2 regions of the Levilactobacillus yonginensis genome follow, and region 1 is predicted to be linked to the other one. Evidence: a T-box and tRNA genes for the amino acid it is inferred to sense, from the RefSeq annotation. Region 1 holds a T-box; the other holds one or more tRNA genes.

Region 1 (9,694 bases):
TTTTAGCTTGACCGCCTTTGCGACAGCGGCCGATGTGAGTTATTCACGCGCTTATCATGTGTTGCTTAATTTGCGAACTGACCTATTAGTTTTGGATGGTACCACGAGTTTGAGTAAGGATTATCTAGAAACAACCGTTTCAATGGACACGTACCGCCACTGGCTGTATTTACAGAGTATTCCCTATCAGGCTTTATTGTCGACAATCACGACACCGTCACAGGAGACGGCAGACTTTTGCGCACGTCACAATATCAGCTTATCCACCTTTAATCGCCGGATGCGGCCGATGAAGCTGCAACTGGCGCAGTATAATTTACAGCTGACTGCCAGTCCTTTGCAGGTCGTAGGGGATGAAACCCTGATTCAACTCTTTTATTTTATGTTGTTTACTACTACATTGACGCCGGTGGTCGGTTTGCCGCGGCTAGCGAAACGGTTGATGACGTTTCACGATGAGCTGGTGCAGACTTATCAGTCTTCACGGTTATATCAAGATTCTGCTAGTCTGGCGCAACGACGCGACCTAATGATCACGATAGCGCTGTTACGGTTGGAGCAGGGACACCGGTTCGAAGCACTCCGATTTCCGTTGGCTCACTTGACGGATCTTCGCACGTTGGCCGAACAAATGCAGGCCCAGCTGGGCGACTCACCACAGGAGGTGCTGACGGAACTAGCCACGCTGGATTATTTACTGACCAGTTCGCCATACTTTGTGCGGGCTCTGCAGCCACAAGCAATGGCTCGGCTGTATCGGGGACTCAAACAACACGGCGGCTTTTATCAATTGGCGCCGGGGGTCACTGAGCTTGAAGACTACGCCAGTGGGGCGGATTGGTTCGCCAACTGGCTCTTTGCACTCTGCCAGTTCATGCTCCTTTTTCGGGTCGATCCGCTCTTACGCCCAGAAATCACGGCATTGTACCGACCAACGCCAGCATCCATGGCGGCGGCTTTGGCCTTGGCTGACAGTATGGGGCGGTTGTACCCGGGACAAGTGGGGCCAGCTGACCTACGACTCGTTCAACGTTACCTGAGTAAATATACGAACGGTTTGACGTTGACGGCGGCTAAGGTTGAAATCTTAGTGACCTACGACATGATTGGTGTCACCACGGATATTTTTAACCGGTTGTTAAGTGGTATCGTGCATTTAACGTTACTCACGAATCAAACGGTAATCGATCAGAACCACCGAGATAATTATCTGGTGGTATATGGGATCGACCCGTTGGCGGCTGATTTTGCGCAACGCCACCAGTTAGAGGCCTTTCACTGGGTCAAGGAACTGGAATACGGGGAAAATCTGGATCGGTTGATTCGGACGTTACGCCACCATGAATTGTCATTATTTGCGTTGGACTTCAATAACCGGAGCAATCAGATTACGCATCGGGATGGCGTGAATGGCGGCTAAGTTGGTTGAACACTCACAGGTAGATAATGGGGAGACTGCGACGTAAGTCGGGGTCTCCCTTTACTGATTGTATAAATTTGGTAACCCCGTTTGTCATGAAACAGTCTGGTACTGGGGGCTAGTAACCACTAACAGCAAATTTTTTTGTCGAAAACCTACTATATATAAAGGGCGTTAGCTAGTTTTTTAGATTAGGTGATGGTGAACAACATTCGGTGGTCGATGTCGTGATGAAATGGAGCGGGTCTTCAGAGGAAAATCAGCGCTGAACGTTGGCGGCGACAATTGCTGGATGGTTGCAGTTAATCTTGACTCGGTTAGCTTGATTTGCGGTAAAATAGGGGACAATTAATGACGGGAGGTGGCGCTATGACGCCAGCAGCTTTTAGTACCGGAAAGGTTCAAGTGAATAAGACGATTGCGGAGTTACGCCAGCTGGGTAAGCGGGCCCGGGGACAGGTTTCATTTGAACAGCTTGGCGTTTATCGCCCCGTTGACCGGGATAGCAACCTCCTGATGGATCGTATTCGTCAATTATTGTTACCAGAGCTTTTGCCGGAACGGACCCGCCGTATGGGGGCGTCGACCTTTGCTTTTTTTCGGGGAACGGCAGAATTAATGGAAGCTGACCTACGCCAGCAGTTGAACACGCCAATCACGACCTTTATTTGTGGGGATGCCCACATCGGTAATTTTGGGTTTTATGCGTCGCCAGAGCGCCGATTATTATTTGACCTGAACGATTTCGATGAAGCGGGTATCAATCCCTGGGAGTGGGACCTGAAGCGATTGTTGGTCAGCGTTCTTCTAGCGGGTGAGGCGAATGGTTTCAAGGAAAAGAAATTGCGGCAACTATTACCATTAGTGGCTGAGAGTTATCGTAAGAGTAACAAACAGATGTTTGAGCAAACAACGCTGGCCCGCTTTTACCCGTTGAATGATGTGGACCGGTTGGTGAAGGCCAGTGCGTTGGACAATGATAATTCTCAGCTGTTAACCACAATTATCAATCGGGCTAGTAAGCGGGACTCAGAACAAGTTGTTCGAAAATTTACGACGCTGGATGTTCGTGGAAACTTGTGTTTTCGTGAGAATGTACCACGAACCATGCACGTGGATGATGATGTGACTAGTCACATTGCGGCTTACTTTGCGGCTTATCGGCAGTCTTTACGGCCGGACGTGAATTTGTTGCTTTCGCAGTACCACATTACGGACATAGTTCGGCACAGCGTGGGGGTTGGCAGTTTCGGTTCCCGTTGCTATCTGGTACTACTGACGAGTATCGACGGTTCTCATCTGGTATTGCAGGTCAAAGAGGCGTTGCCAACTCGGCAGGTCGGTAGTCAGGCAGAAACCGAGATTACGGTGGCGCTTGAACAAACAGAAGGGCAACGAATTGTGGATTGCCAGAAAATTCTACAGTCGGCTTCAGATCCCTTCTTAGGCTACTTTGCTGGGCAGCGGCAGAGCTTTTACGTTCGGCAGTTTCGGGATATGAAGGAATCAATCGATTTGGCTCAGTTAGATTGGGACCAGTTCCAGAGCTATGCGAATACCTGCGCTTGGACGTTGGCAATTGCTCATTGTCAAAGCCCAACGGCCGCGGAGATTCGTGGATACATTGGGAGTGGTAAACACTTTGATGAGAGTTTAGCTGCTTTTTCCTGGGCTTACGCGGAACAGGTTAAGACGGATTACGCTGCCTTTATGGACTATAGATTGGCCTAAGCAGGTCGCCACAGAAATGTGGTCGTGGTACAATGAAAGCGGATACAAAAAAGATTTGGAGGGAGTGGGGCGCATGGTGGCGCAAGATCAGTTACAACGTCTGACCCAGATTTATACGGTCGTGACGCAGTGTTACAATCAACCCCTGGCAGACATGGCAGTTAATTTGCCGCAATGTCAATTGTTGGGATACGTTGGCAGTGAATAACTTTCAGTAGCCCAGGTCGCCCATAAGCTAGGTTTCTCGGCGACCCGGACGTCCAATTTGGTGGTTGATCTATGTAAGCGGGGCTATCTTAAGCAGCATGTTGCCTCAAATGATCGCCGTCGACGGTACTTGGCCTTAACAGTGCAGGGCCAACAGCAGCTGGCTGTAATTCAACAGCAATTACCAGATATTTTACATAAGACACTTCAGGAGCTATACGGGTCGGCTAACTAAGATTTGGCAGCCAGTTTACCTTACCGGCCGCTACAGATGGGCTGGAGTGGCCGTCGCTTGGTAATCCTGGATTTAAGTAAACAATTTATTTTTCAATTTTTAGGCAAGAAAAAAATCGGGAGTGACTATCAGCAAGTTGGCTGGTAGGCTACCGATTTTTTGTTGGCGATTTAAGTTGAGCAGATTCTTTCAGATGGGCAATGGCATCAGTAAGGAGACCGCCAATCACTACGATGGCGAGTCCACCAAAGCCCAGTCCTCCGAGACCGATAACAGCAGCGGTGATGCGGAGGTTAATCAATGCGGCCAATCCGGCAAGCGCAATGATCGCAATGAATAAGGGGGCAAGCATATCGATGAAAATTCGTGTGTTGGTCATTTAATTCACCACTTTCTGTAAAAAAACAATATGAAAGATATTATGTTGCAAACCTATTGGAAATGCAAGGATAATTTGCAATTTTAGGATTATTTATTTAATGGGTAATTTAAAAACAAAGTTAGGACTAGTTAAAAAATGCTTTACAATCGCCGGTGAGCCAGTATAATGATAAAATACCATTTAGAAAGAGGAGTTGAAAACATGACAGACAACGTTTCAACGAAGCCGACTAATCTTGGCGGTTACGCAAACGGCCCGTCATTAGAAGAAATTAACGGGACCGTGACGATTCCAAAGGAAAAGGGCTTCTTGAAGAATTTATTGGCCTTTTCTGGTCCTGGTGCATTAGTTGCCGTGGGGTACATGGATCCAGGAAACTGGGTAACGTCAATCGGTGGGGGGGCCAAGTATGGTTATCTACTGATGTCTGTAATCTTGATTTCGAGTTTAATCGCGATGTTGCTTCAGTACATGGCGGCTAAACTGGGCATTGTGACGCAGATGGATTTGGCTCAAGCAACTCGGGCACATACGGGTAAGCGGATTGGGGCCGTGTTGTGGGTCATGACGGAGTTGGCTATCATGGCAACTGATATCGCGGAAGTGATTGGGGGCGCGATTGCCCTGCAACTGCTGTTTGGGGTTCCCCTAATTATCGGAGTTTCCCTGACCGTTTTTGACGTATTACTACTATTACTATTAACTAAACTTGGGTTTCGTAAGATTGAGGCTATCGTACTGTGTTTGATCACCGTGATTTTGGTGGTCTTTGCTTATGAGGTCATCATTGCGCAGCCAAATATGGGAGCAGCGGTAGCCAACTTTATTCCCCGTCCCGAAATTGCCCACCCTGGTCAATTAACGATGGCGTTGGGAATCGTGGGCGCAACGGTAATGCCGCATAATCTCTACCTGCACTCTTCCATTTCACAGACGCGGAAGTTTAACCGGGAAGATCCTCAAGAAATGGCCCGTGCAGTCAAATTCACAACTTGGGATTCCAACATTCAATTAATCGGTGCGTTCGTGATCAACTGTCTCTTACTATTATTGGGAGCAGCTATGTTCTTCGGTAAGAGTACGGACCAATTGGGCACGTTTGGTAACCTGTATGCTGCTTTGCAAGACAATCATTTGGCAGGGGCCGTTGCATCACCAGTGTTATCAACGCTATTTGCAGTTGCCTTGCTGGCTTCGGGTCAAAATTCAACGATTACGGGAACCTTGACTGGGCAGGTCATCATGGAAGGCTTCGTAAATATGAAGATTCCACTTTGGGTGCGGCGATTGGTGACCCGGTTGATTTCCGTCGTTCCCGTTATCATTATTACTATCATATATGGTGGTAGTGAAGCGGCGTTGGATAATCTCTTGGTTAATTCGCAAGTCTTCTTATCAATTGCGTTGCCGTTCTCAATGATTCCGTTGACGATTTTTACGTCATCGAAGAAGATTATGGGAGAACAATGGGTTAATAAAAAATGGGTGACGATTCTAGCGTGGATCTGTACGATTGTGCTGACCATTTTGAATATTCAGATTGTCTGGACCACGCTGACCGATCTCTTTTAACCAACTGGTGTATTGACTTTTCGCCGGTGTCCCGGTATCATCGAGTTCATAAGCTAGGAAACAGTTCAGTAGTGAGGGCGGCTCCGGTCAAGAGATCTGACGGTGCTGGGAGTCAGAACGTCCGTCTTCATGAATTACGCTGCGGAGCGGCCGAGTAATCGGCGGGTCATTCCGTTAAAAATGACGAGCGGTTGTCAATTGACAACAACTTGGGTGGTAACGCGGATTTCAATTCGTCCCTGATGGCCTTGGGCCATTGGGGACTTTTTTGTTGAGACAAACACTGTAGGAGGAAAAAATATGTCGATTATTGATGAGTTAAAGTGGCGCGGCGCTATCAACCAACAGACTGATGAAGCTGGTTTAGGTGAGTTGGTCAATGAAAAGGCGGTTGGTTTGTACGCTGGTATCGACCCAACTGGGGATTCCATGCATATTGGTCATTTGATTCCATTCATGATTCTGAAACGATTCCAATTAGCTGGTCACCGACCATACATTGTGATTGGTGGGGCTACTGGTTCCATTGGTGATCCTTCAGGTAAAAAGGCAGAACGGGTTCTGCAAACGATGGATCAAGTGCGTCACAATCAAGAATGTTTGACGGGCCAAATGGAACACCTCTTTGGTCAAGATGGCTCCTTTAAGATTGTGAACAACTACGACTGGTTGTCTAAGGTTTCTCTGTTGGACTTCTTACGGGACTACGGGAAGCTGTTTAACGTGAACAACATGTTAAATAAGGAAGTTGTTGCTTCACGGTTGGAAGTTGGGATTTCTTATACGGAATTCACTTACCAGATCCTGCAGTCAATTGATTTCCTTCATTTATTTGAAGCAGAAGACGTTCAACTGCAAATTGGTGGTGCTGACCAGTGGGGGAACATTACGGCTGGGATTGACTTGATCCATAAGCAAAAGGGCGCAGATGCTAAGGCTTACGGGTTGACCATTCCGTTGTTGTTGAAGGCTGATGGGACCAAATTTGGGAAGTCTGAAGGCGGTAATGTTTGGCTTGATCCCGAGAAGACGTCTCCTTATGAATTCTACCAATTCTGGATCAATACGGATGATCGTGACGTCATCAAGTTCTTGAAGTACTTCACCTTCTTGGACCAAGACGAAATCAAGCGCTTGGAAGACGCCGTAGCAGCTCATCCTGAAAAGCGTGAAGCTCAGATTCGATTAGCTGAAGAAGTGGCTGAATTTGTGCACGGTAAAGACGCCGTGATTGAGGCGCAGCATATTACGAAGGCGTTGTTCTCCGGGGATGTTGCCGATTTAACGGCTAATGAAATTGAACAAGGTTTCAAGAAGATGCCTTCTGTGACAGTCAATGCCGACAAGAAGAATATCGTTGAATGGCTAGTTGATGATACCAAGATTGAATCTTCTCGTCGTCAAGCACGAGAAGATTTGACTAACGGTGCTATTCGCATCAATGGGACTAAGGTTACAGATACGGATGCAGATATTGATCCAGCTAGTGCCTTTGATGGTAAGTTTGTTATTGTTCGTCGTGGTAAGAAACGGTATTTCTTGGTACGTGTAGCAGGTTAGTTTAAACTCGAGAGAGCTGTAGAAATCCATTTGGGGTTTCTACAGCTCTTTTTGAGTGGGTTGCTGGGAAATGGCGGGACATAAATAACCCCGAACGTTCATCGAGAATGTTCGGGGTTATTGCTGGCTAAAATAAAGCCGAACGGTTATAATTAATGAATCAGGAAACACACGGCCGTCGGGTAACTATTTTAGTGGTTTTCATATGTAAAATATGCCTTTGAAAAAGCATTCATTTGTTTTCATATTTTAGTTGACGCGTCGGCCTCTGGTTGGTATAGTTATATACGTTGTCACGGCGATTCATCAGCTAGACCAATTCGAAAGATTGAAATTAGTTGTTGACAGCCGTGCCAATAAAGTGATATATTATTCTTGTTGTCTCATTGAGACAATGGTCAACGAGAAACGTTGTTAAATCAAACTTCCTGTTGACATCATATTGATTGAATGATATGATTATTAAGTTGTCTGCGAGAGCAGACGACTGGTAGACCTTTGAAAACTGAACATTGTTTCGACAAACCAAATATGTGTAGGGCGGTTTGATACTTGGTATCAAACCCAAACAATATTTGCGAAGTCAATTCGCTTTTAAAAATGTAACAACAATCGATGAGCTATTCAAGCACATCATCTATAAGATGAGAGTTTGATCCTGGCTCAGGACGAACGCTGGCGGCATGCCTAATACATGCAAGTCGAACGAGCTTCCGTTGATTGACGTGCTTGCACTGATTTCAACATTGAAGCGAGTGGCGAACTGGTGAGTAACACGTGGGAAATCTGCCCAGAAGCAGGGGATAACACTTGGAAACAGGTGCTAATACCGTATAACAACAAAAACCGCATGGTTTTTGTTTGAAAGATGGTTTCGGCTATCACTTCTGGATGATCCCGCGGCGTATTAGTTAGTTGGTGAGGTAAAGGCCCACCAAGACAATGATACGTAGCCGACCTGAGAGGGTAATCGGCCACATTGGGACTGAGACACGGCCCAAACTCCTACGGGAGGCAGCAGTAGGGAATCTTCCACAATGGACGAAAGTCTGATGGAGCAATGCCGCGTGAGTGAAGAAGGGTTTCGGCTCGTAAAACTCTGTTGTTAAAGAAGAACACTTCTGAGAGTAACTGTTCAGAAGTTGACGGTATTTAACCAGAAAGCCACGGCTAACTACGTGCCAGCAGCCGCGGTAATACGTAGGTGGCAAGCGTTGTCCGGATTTATTGGGCGTAAAGCGAGCGCAGGCGGTCTTTTAAGTCTGATGTGAAAGCCTTCGGCTTAACCGGAGAAGTGCATCGGAAACTGGGAGACTTGAGTGCAGAAGAGGACAGTGGAACTCCATGTGTAGCGGTGGAATGCGTAGATATATGGAAGAACACCAGTGGCGAAGGCGGCTGTCTAGTCTGTAACTGACGCTGAGGCTCGAAAGCATGGGTAGCAAACAGGATTAGATACCCTGGTAGTCCATGCCGTAAACGATGAGTGCTAGGTGTTGGAGGGTTTCCGCCCTTCAGTGCCGCAGCTAACGCATTAAGCACTCCGCCTGGGGAGTACGACCGCAAGGTTGAAACTCAAAGGAATTGACGGGGGCCCGCACAAGCGGTGGAGCATGTGGTTTAATTCGAAGCTACGCGAAGAACCTTACCAGGTCTTGACATACTATGCAAATCTTAGAGATAAGACGTTCCCTTCGGGGACATGGATACAGGTGGTGCATGGTTGTCGTCAGCTCGTGTCGTGAGATGTTGGGTTAAGTCCCGCAACGAGCGCAACCCTTATTATCAGTTGCCAGCATTAAGTTGGGCACTCTGGTGAGACTGCCGGTGACAAACCGGAGGAAGGTGGGGATGACGTCAAATCATCATGCCCCTTATGACCTGGGCTACACACGTGCTACAATGGACGGTACAACGAGTTGCGAAGTCGTGAGGCTAAGCTAATCTCTTAAAGCCGTTCTCAGTTCGGATTGTAGGCTGCAACTCGCCTACATGAAGTTGGAATCGCTAGTAATCGCGGATCAGCATGCCGCGGTGAATACGTTCCCGGGCCTTGTACACACCGCCCGTCACACCATGAGAGTTTGTAACACCCAAAGCCGGTGAGATAACCTTCGGGAGTCAGCCGTCTAAGGTGGGACAGATGATTAGGGTGAAGTCGTAACAAGGTAGCCGTAGGAGAACCTGCGGCTGGATCACCTCCTTTCTAAGGAATATACGGAGGCTACACATACTTTGGCGAAACAATGTTCAGTTTTGAGGGGCTTACCTCTCTAACTTGTTCTTTGAAAACTAGATATTATCAATTATTTTCTTATTAATTATTTTTATTAAAGATAATTAAACCGAGAACACCGCGTAATTTTGAGTTCTTTTAATTAGTTTATATCGCTAATACTCAATTAATCAGCGATTACGAAGTAATCGTTAGGTTAAGTTATGAAGGGCGCATGGTGGATGCCTTGGTACTAGGAGCCGATGAAGGACGGGACTAACACCGATATGCTTCGGGGAGCTGTACGTAAGCTTTGATCCGGAGATTTCCGAATGGGGAAACCCAGTAGTTTTAACCAACTATTACAACTTA
Region 2 (9,694 bases), 120 kb from region 1:
TGAAGCGAGTGGCGAACTGGTGAGTAACACGTGGGAAATCTGCCCAGAAGCAGGGGATAACACTTGGAAACAGGTGCTAATACCGTATAACAACAAAAACCGCATGGTTTTTGTTTGAAAGATGGTTTCGGCTATCACTTCTGGATGATCCCGCGGCGTATTAGTTAGTTGGTGAGGTAAAGGCCCACCAAGACAATGATACGTAGCCGACCTGAGAGGGTAATCGGCCACATTGGGACTGAGACACGGCCCAAACTCCTACGGGAGGCAGCAGTAGGGAATCTTCCACAATGGACGAAAGTCTGATGGAGCAATGCCGCGTGAGTGAAGAAGGGTTTCGGCTCGTAAAACTCTGTTGTTAAAGAAGAACACTTCTGAGAGTAACTGTTCAGAAGTTGACGGTATTTAACCAGAAAGCCACGGCTAACTACGTGCCAGCAGCCGCGGTAATACGTAGGTGGCAAGCGTTGTCCGGATTTATTGGGCGTAAAGCGAGCGCAGGCGGTCTTTTAAGTCTGATGTGAAAGCCTTCGGCTTAACCGGAGAAGTGCATCGGAAACTGGGAGACTTGAGTGCAGAAGAGGACAGTGGAACTCCATGTGTAGCGGTGGAATGCGTAGATATATGGAAGAACACCAGTGGCGAAGGCGGCTGTCTAGTCTGTAACTGACGCTGAGGCTCGAAAGCATGGGTAGCGAACAGGATTAGATACCCTGGTAGTCCATGCCGTAAACGATGAGTGCTAGGTGTTGGAGGGTTTCCGCCCTTCAGTGCCGCAGCTAACGCATTAAGCACTCCGCCTGGGGAGTACGACCGCAAGGTTGAAACTCAAAGGAATTGACGGGGGCCCGCACAAGCGGTGGAGCATGTGGTTTAATTCGAAGCTACGCGAAGAACCTTACCAGGTCTTGACATACTATGCAAATCTTAGAGATAAGACGTTCCCTTCGGGGACATGGATACAGGTGGTGCATGGTTGTCGTCAGCTCGTGTCGTGAGATGTTGGGTTAAGTCCCGCAACGAGCGCAACCCTTATTATCAGTTGCCAGCATTAAGTTGGGCACTCTGGTGAGACTGCCGGTGACAAACCGGAGGAAGGTGGGGATGACGTCAAATCATCATGCCCCTTATGACCTGGGCTACACACGTGCTACAATGGACGGTACAACGAGTTGCGAAGTCGTGAGGCTAAGCTAATCTCTTAAAGCCGTTCTCAGTTCGGATTGTAGGCTGCAACTCGCCTACATGAAGTTGGAATCGCTAGTAATCGCGGATCAGCATGCCGCGGTGAATACGTTCCCGGGCCTTGTACACACCGCCCGTCACACCATGAGAGTTTGTAACACCCAAAGCCGGTGAGATAACCTTCGGGAGTCAGCCGTCTAAGGTGGGACAGATGATTAGGGTGAAGTCGTAACAAGGTAGCCGTAGGAGAACCTGCGGCTGGATCACCTCCTTTCTAAGGAATATACGGAGGCTACACATACTTTGGCGAAACAATGTTCAGTTTTGAGAGGCCTACCTCTCAACTAAATGATTTTGGGCGTATAGCTCAGCTGGTTTAGAGCGCACGCCTGATAAGCGTGAGGTCGATGGTTCGAGTCCATTTATGCCCATTGACCGTGAGGTCATCATTTTGGGGAATTAGCTCAGATGGGAGAGCACCTGCTTTGCAAGCAGGGGGTCAGCGGTTCGATCCCGCTATTCTCCATTGATGCGTAAGCATCAAGGAATTTGTTCTTTGAAAACTAGATATTATCAATTATTTTCTTATTAATTATTTTTATTAAAGATAATTAAACCGAGAACACCGCGTAATTTTGAGTTCTTTTAATTAGTTTATATCGCTAATACTCAATTAATCAGCGATTACGAAGTAATCGTTAGGTTAAGTTATGAAGGGCGCATGGTGGATGCCTTGGTACTAGGAGCCGATGAAGGACGGGACTAACACCGATATGCTTCGGGGAGCTGTACGTAAGCTTTGATCCGGAGATTTCCGAATGGGGAAACCCAGTAGTTTTAACCAACTATTACAACTTAGGGAATACATACTTAAGTTGAGGCAGACGTGGGGAACTGAAACATCTAAGTACCCACAGGAAGAGAAAGAAAAATCGATTCCCTAAGTAGCGGCGAGCGAACGGGGAACAGCCCAAACCAACGAGCTTGCTCGTTGGGGTTGTAGGACTGAACATTTGAGTTACCAAAGTCAATGATAATCGAAGTGTCTGGGAAGGCACGGCATAGAGGGTGATACCCCCGTAGATGAAATCGTTGACCCTCAGTTCAGGATCCTGAGTACGGCCACACACGTGAAACGTGGTCGGAATCCGGGAGGACCATCTCCCAAGGCTAAATACTCCCTAGTGACCGATAGTGAACCAGTACCGTGAGGGAAAGGTGAAAAGCACCGCGGAAGCGGAGTGAAATAGTTCCTGAAACCATGTGCCTACAATTAGTTAGAGCCCGTTAATGGGTGATAGCGTGCCTTTTGTAGAATGAACCGGCGAGTTACGTTAATTTGCAAGGTTAAGATGTAAAGATCGGAGCCGTAGCGAAAGCGAGTCTGAAATGGGCGTTGCAGTAAGTTGACGTAGACCCGAAACCAGGTGACCTATCCATGTCCAGGTTGAAGGTGCGGTAAAGCGCACTGGAGGACCGAACCCGTGTATGTTGAAAAATGCTGGGATGAGGTGTGGATAGCGGTGAAATTCCAAACGAACTTGGAGATAGCTGGTTCTCTCCGAAATAGCTTTAGGGTTAGCCTCGGAGTTAAGAATCGTGGAGGTAGAGCCACTGTTTGGACTAGGGGCCCGTCATGGGTTACTGAATTCAGATAAACTCCGAATGCCACTGATTTATATCCGGGAGTCAGACGATGAGTGATAAGATCCACCGTCGAAAGGGGAACAGCCCAGACCATCAATTAAGGTCCCTAAATACATGCTGAGTGGAAAAGGATGTGGAGTTGCACAGACAGCTAGGATGTTGGCTCAGAAGCAGCCACCATTTAAAGAGTGCGTAATAGCTCACTAGCCGAGTGATCCTGCGCCGAAAATTTACCGGGGCTAAGCATGTTACCGAAATTATGGATGCGACCAATAGGTCGCGTGATAGGAGAGCGTTCTAAGGGCAACGAAGCTAGACCGCAAGGACTAGTGGAGCGCTTAGAAGTGAGAATGCCGGTATGAGTAGCGAAAGATCAGTGAGAATCTGATCCACCGAATGACTAAGGTTTCCTGGGGAAGGCTCGTCCTCCCAGGGTTAGTCGGGACCTAAGCCGAGGCTGAGAAGCGTAGGCGATGGATAACAGGTTGATATTCCTGTACTAGTTAATCATGTTTGAACGATGGAGGGACGCAGTAGGCTACGGTATGCGCACGATTGGAAATGTGCGTTCAAGCGTCAAGTCTGGTGATGAGTCAAATGCTTATCGCTAAGGACAAGGCGTGACGAGGACCGAATTTTAGTAGGGAAGTGCCAGATGTCACACTGCCGAGAAAAGCTTCTAGTTAGTGATTAATTACCCGTACCGCAAACCGACACAGGTAGTCGAGGAGAGTATCCTAAGGTGAGCGAGTGAACTCTCGTTAAGGAACTCGGCAAAATGACCCCGTAACTTCGGGAGAAGGGGTGCTGCACGCAAGTGCAGCCGCAGTGAAAAGGCCCAGGCGACTGTTTATCAAAAACACAGGTTTCTGCAAAATCGTAAGATGACGTATAGGGGCTGACGCCTGCCCGGTGCTGGAAGGTTAAGTGGATGAGTTAGCTTCGGCGAAGCCCAGAAATGAAGCCCCAGTAAACGGCGGCCGTAACTATAACGGTCCTAAGGTAGCGAAATTCCTTGTCGGGTAAGTTCCGACCCGCACGAAAGGCGTAACGATCTGGGCACTGTCTCAACGAGAGACTCGGTGAAATTATATTACCTGTGAAGATGCAGGTTACCCGCGACAGGACGGAAAGACCCCATGGAGCTTTACTGTAGCTTGATATTGGGTGTTGACACAGCTTGTACAGGATAGGTCGGAGCCGTAGAACTCGGAACGCTAGTTTCGAGTGAGGCGCTGGTGGGATACGACCCTCGCTGTGTGAACACTCTAACCCGCACCACTAATCGTGGTGGGAGACAGTGTCAGGTAGGCAGTTTGACTGGGGCGGTCGCCTCCTAAAAAGTAACGGAGGCGCCCAAAGGTTCTCTCAGAATGGTTGGAAATCATTCGCTGAGTGTAAAGGCAGAAGAGAGCTTGACTGCGAGACAGACAGGTCGAGCAGGGACGAAAGTCGGGCTTAGTGATCCGGTGGTACCGTATGGAAGGGCCATCGCTCAACGGATAAAAGCTACCCTGGGGATAACAGGCTTATCTCCCCCAAGAGTCCACATCGACGGGGAGGTTTGGCACCTCGATGTCGGCTCATCGCATCCTGGGGCTGTAGTCGGTCCCAAGGGTTGGGCTGTTCGCCCATTAAAGCGGTACGCGAGCTGGGTTCAGAACGTCGTGAGACAGTTCGGTCCCTATCCGTCGCGGGCGTAGGAAATTTGAGAGGAGCTGTCCTTAGTACGAGAGGACCGGGATGGACATACCTCTGGTGTACCAGTTGTGCCGCCAGGCGCATCGCTGGGTAGCTATGTATGGATGAGATAAACGCTGAAAGCATCTAAGTGTGAAACTCGCCTCAAGATGAGATTTCCCATTCCTATATGGAAGTAAGACCCCTGAGAGATGATCAGGTAGATAGGCTGGAAGTAGCAGCGCCGTGAGGCGTGGAGCGGACCAGTACTAATCGGTCGAGGACTTAACCAAGTAGAGTTGGTGTTCTCAAAGGAAATAATTGAATAATATCTAGTTTTGAGAGAAGAAGTTCTTTCATAGTGTAGTGGCGATAGCCTGAAGGATACACCCGTTCCCATGCCGAACACGGAAGTTAAGCTTCAGCACGCTGATAGTAGTTGGGGGATCGCCCCCTGCGAGGATAGGACGTCGCTACGCAATTATTCCGGCATAGCTCAGTTGGTAGAGCACCTGACTGTTAATCAGGTTGTCGACGGTTCGAGCCCGCCTGCCGGAGTCGGGTTAACCCAGTTAGCCAGAGTTATGCCGGCTTAGCTCAGTTGGTAGAGCATCGGTATCGTAAACCGAGGGTCGGGGATTCGAATTCCTCAGCCGGCATCAGATAATCATCAGTCATAGGACTGGTGATTTTTTTGTGGCTAAAATTCGGCTATTGATCCTCAGTTTAGACACCTAACTTGGCTGTGTTAGGAAGAAAGTAAATGCGTTAGCACTTATAATTGGTATATCCAATTTGAATTAATTGGTATAGAGCACGGAATCCTTGAAGCACCGGTAAATAAGGTGGACTAAACAAATATTGATTTTCCTATTATTCTATTGTGGTATAGGTAGTAAAGTGCTATTCTTAATTCATGAAGAAGAACGTGAAGGGGAGAACTAATTATGAAGAATGTTCTATTATTATCCGGTAAAGAAAATTCAAGTCGACTGTTTTTAGGTGAAGCTAAACGGGTTGCCGAGACCCGTCACTTGTCTTTGGCCTTCACGGCCAGCACTGTTGATGATTTGACAGCTGACATGCTGGCGGAACAGGACTTGGTTTTGCTGGCCCCACAAGCTGCTGATTTTGTTGAAACTGCAGCACTCCATACTCAAGTACCGACGGCTTTGATTCCCAATGATATCTATGGTTGGTTGAATGGCCAGGCCCTGGTTAAATTCGCTTGCAAGCAATTAGACCTAGCTTCAATGCCTGCTTAACATTTATATGGAAGAAACGTGTGTTGGTTAAAACCCAACGCACGTTTTTTATTTGCGGAAGTTTATTCATAACTAAATTGATAATCATGTGATAAGGAGGATGAATAAAAAATAAGAGGATTGCATGAGATGGCTAATAATTTCATCATTGTTTTTTCGCGCCATGCCGCTAATTAGCGGGGGTACCGTTGCGAAAGTCGTTGCGTAACGGTACTTCATGCAGTATAATTACTACTATGTTTTATTAGAGGTCTATGAGACACCGCCGTCAAGGGATTTTGGATTGGCGTTACGGATGATAAAATTATTCATTTTTGCAGATGCTATGGAGGTATTATAGTTTTGAATAACAAACCGGAATCAACCAGCCAGGACCGAACATTCTTCGGCCAACCTCGCGGGTTATCAACCTTGTTCTTCACAGAAATGTGGGAACGGTTCAGTTACTATGGGATGCGTGCCATCCTTATTTACTACATGTATTACTCTGTTACTAAAGGTGGTTTAGGCTTTGACAAGACGACCGCTGCTTCAGTGATGTCCATTTACGGGTCAATGGTTTACTTATCCTCAGTGTTGGGTGGGTACCTTAGTGATCGTGTTTGGGGTAGTCGGCGGACTGTGTTCATTGGTGGGGTTCTCATCATGTTTGGGCACATCGCGTTGTCCGTTCCTGCTGGGAGCATTGCCTTGTTTATTTCAATCCTATTGATTGTCTTAGGGACTGGGCTGTTGAAGCCAAACGTTTCTGAAATGGTTGGGGGGCTGTACGATGCAGGGGATACCCGTCGAGACGCCGGTTTTACCATCTTTGTCTTCGGGATCAATTTAGGGTCGTTAGTGGCACCAATGTTAGTTGGTTGGCTCGGGTTGAAGTACAACTTCCACCTTGGGTTCTCATTAGCTGCTATCGGGATGTTCCTTGGACTGGTTCAATACTGGCTTGGTGGTAACAAGTATCTGAGTAAGGATAGCTTGTACCCAAGTGACCCATTGGAACCAGGTGATATGAAGAAGCTGACTGTTCGGGGCTCCGTCGGATTAGTTGCTTTTGCCTTAATCGTTGTTCTGATGTACTTATTGGGTTCATTGAACTTAAATAACTTTGTGCTGCTGTTGTCGATTATCGCGCTTGCTGCACCAGTTGTTTACTTTGTCATCTTCTTAACTAGTAAAAAAGTTACACCGACTGAACGGAAGCACGTTTGGGCTTACTTGGGCCTGTTTATCGCCGCGATGATTTTCTGGGCAATTGAAGAACAGGGGTCATCCGTGTTGGCACTGTTCGCAGCGAACCAAACGAATAACCACTTTATGGGGATTCATATCTTGCCAGCTTGGTATCAGATGTTAAACCCACTGTTTATCTTGATTTACACGCCATTCTTTGCTGCTTTGTGGAACCGTTGGGGTAAGAAGCAGCCAAGTTCTCCAGCTAAGTTTGCAACTGGTATGTTATTTGCCGGGGCATCTTACTTAATCATGGTGATTCCAGTCACGATGTTCGGGACTGGTGCTCGAATCAGCCCACTCTGGTTGGTTGGTAGCTGGGCAGTTGTTGAAATTGCTGAATTGCTGATTTCACCAATTGGGTTGTCCGTGACGACCAAGTTAGCACCTAAGGCTTTCCAATCTCAAATGATGAGTATGTGGTTCTTGGCTGATGCCGCTGGGCAAGCTGTGAACTCACAAATCGTTAAGTTTTACACGCCAGGTAATGAAGGAAACTACTTCTTGGGCGTGGCGATTGTAGCCATCGTTGCCGGATTAATTATGTTTGCCTTGGTTAAACCAATTAAGAATTTGATGGCTGGGATTAAATAGTCATTATTTAAAGCAGAAAGTGCTACTCTTATACGGAGTAGCACTTTTTTTATGGAAAGAGGTGAGTTCCCGTGGTTCACGTAGCAATGATCAGTGACTTGCATTTAGACAGCAACCATCAAGACGCGCATACCGTGGCTCGGCAGCAGGCAGTTTATCTGCAGCAGCAACAGGTTGGCGTTTATCTGATTGCAGGTGATATCACCAATCATTTTTCTCGGTCGTTAGCGTTTACTCAGGACTTACAGAGACAATTAGCACCGGCTCGTGTGAAATTTGTTGCAGGCAATCATGATATGGTCCATGACATCTCGTATGCGGGCTTAGAATCGCCTCAGGGGCCAACTTACCTTCATCGTGGGTATTTAGACGTACCAGGGACAAACTGGCGGATAATTGGTAATAACGGCTGGTATGACTATCTATTTGCCGACAATCTGACTGACAGGAACTTTTTAACCTGGAAACGGGCGTTCTGGGTCGATGCTGCCATTACTCAACCGATGACGGATCCCGAACGAATGGATGAAGTGTTGGCTCAGGTTGAAGAGCAGTTATGGGCGGCACAGCAAGCAGGCAAACGGGTATTATTCATAACACATTTTGTTCCGCGCCGTGACTACATCAAAATTACCGATGATGATCGTTTCTGGAACATGGCCAACGCGCTGTTGGGCAGTCCTCGGTTAGGAGACTTATTGACCAAGTATCACGTGGCAATCACACAATTTGGCCACGTCCATCGGCATTTTGCTCCGCGCCATCTTGCTGGAACAACTTATTACGATCAAGCGGTCGGCTATCGGAACAAGCGGTTTAATGAATGGTCCCAGCCAGATTACATGACTGAGTGGCAGCAACGATTAAGAATTTTAGACTTAAAATGAAAAAATATGCAGAAAAGTCTTGACGGTTTATCCAGAATTTTGTATGATAGTGAAGTTGATTCGTTACGACGATTCATTTTTTGGTGGGGTAGCGAAGTCTGGCTAAACGCGGCGGACTGTAAATCCGCTCCTTCGGGTTCGGTGGTTCGAATCCACTCCCCACCATTTTTATTATTGGGCTATAGCCAAGTGGTAAGGCAACGGGTTTTGATCCCGTGATGCGCTGGTTCGAACCCAGCTAGCCCAACTTAGACCAGTCACTGTGTGTGGCTGGTTTTTTTGTGTCTAAATTAAAAAAACTTTTTTTGTGACAATTGGGGATCTTTGTCCCTAAAAGTAAGTACTCGACCTCTAACTGTAGGTGTCAGGCTTGCAGTAAGCGTTCTTCTGTCTCCAGCCGTGTCTAGATGCAAAAGGGCACTAGCTAATTATAGCCATAATCGTTACCCCCATGGTCAATTGAGCTTCTGGCCCAAGGTGTTAACATGTATATGTGGTTAGTACGGGATAAATTAAGTTATGAGAAAATGAGTTTATTGTGAAGAGGTGGCAAAGACATGTACGAACAAAAATGGCGGTCAACAAAACATTTCAGCTATTCAAGTTGCAAATGGTTATATGCCGGCGCAACCATGGTGGGTCTAAGTGCCGGTATGATGCTGACAGGAATTGTTGCCAGTGCTAACAGCGCTGCACCTGGTGATTCAGAGTCGACGCCACAAACCCAAGTTACATCAGCCAATCAAGCAGCAAGTGCCACCCCAGCGACGCCAGCTAGCTCTTCAGAAAATAAGCAGGCGGGAGCCGGTAATCAACAGAGTGGTGAGAATAACACGGACCAGCCAGTTAATGGCGAGGTCCCAGATAAGGATTCGAGTCTGTCTAAAGGCTCAGACCTTTCTAAAGAAACGGACCAGCCTACTAATCCGGTGCAACCAGAAAACCAGTCTGGCAAGTTACCGTCTTCGAACTTCCGGTCACGGATGGCGGCTCCCGAAGCAACTAAGGAAGCACCCTTGGATACGGCAGTTACAGCCGCACCAGCAGTCACGCCAACGACACCAACGACACAATCTGAATTAGCTTATCAGTTAAACGACGCTGGTTCGGGGTACATTTTGACGGGGTATAAGGACGCAGCGACTGCGGCGGCCTCTACCGCTGCCAGCTTAGTGATTCCAGACTTTTATCAAGGGAAGCCCGTGA

Evidence for each region. The T-box of region 1 lies ahead of tyrS (tyrosine--tRNA ligase). A T-box ahead of a tRNA ligase gene usually reads a tRNA of that ligase, here a tRNA-Tyr.
Region 2: it encodes a tRNA-Tyr, which carries the amino acid that the T-box ahead of tyrS (tyrosine--tRNA ligase) is inferred to sense. The anticodon was not compared.

What each region holds. Positions count from the first base shown of each region.
Region 1 covers NZ_OZ061549.1:1,207,798-1,217,491, reverse strand. The annotation lists gene AB3Y94_RS05975 (helix-turn-helix domain-containing protein) at 1-1,420, shown strand, start outside; gene AB3Y94_RS05970 (DUF2252 domain-containing protein) at 1,790-3,151, shown strand; gene AB3Y94_RS05965 (hypothetical protein) at 3,225-3,359, shown strand; gene AB3Y94_RS05960 (hypothetical protein) at 3,420-3,593, shown strand; gene AB3Y94_RS05955 (hypothetical protein) at 3,742-3,972, opposite strand; gene AB3Y94_RS05950 (Nramp family divalent metal transporter) at 4,177-5,547, shown strand; T-box leader at 5,594-5,791, shown strand; gene tyrS (tyrosine--tRNA ligase) at 5,848-7,107, shown strand; rRNA gene AB3Y94_RS05940 (16S ribosomal RNA) at 7,748-9,313, shown strand; rRNA gene AB3Y94_RS05935 (23S ribosomal RNA) at 9,538-9,694, shown strand, end outside.
Region 2 covers NZ_OZ061549.1:1,087,726-1,097,419, reverse strand. The annotation lists rRNA gene AB3Y94_RS05420 (16S ribosomal RNA) at 1-1,459, shown strand, start outside; tRNA gene AB3Y94_RS05415 (tRNA-Ile) at 1,542-1,616, shown strand; tRNA gene AB3Y94_RS05410 (tRNA-Ala) at 1,639-1,711, shown strand; rRNA gene AB3Y94_RS05405 (23S ribosomal RNA) at 1,887-4,805, shown strand; rRNA gene rrf (5S ribosomal RNA) at 4,875-4,991, shown strand; tRNA gene AB3Y94_RS05395 (tRNA-Asn) at 4,998-5,070, shown strand; tRNA gene AB3Y94_RS05390 (tRNA-Thr) at 5,099-5,171, shown strand; gene AB3Y94_RS05385 (cellobiose PTS IIC subunit) at 5,460-5,777, shown strand; gene AB3Y94_RS05380 (peptide MFS transporter) at 6,120-7,601, shown strand; gene AB3Y94_RS05375 (metallophosphoesterase) at 7,688-8,488, shown strand; tRNA gene AB3Y94_RS05370 (tRNA-Tyr) at 8,571-8,653, shown strand; tRNA gene AB3Y94_RS05365 (tRNA-Gln) at 8,664-8,735, shown strand; gene AB3Y94_RS05360 (leucine-rich repeat domain-containing protein) at 9,046-9,694, shown strand, end outside.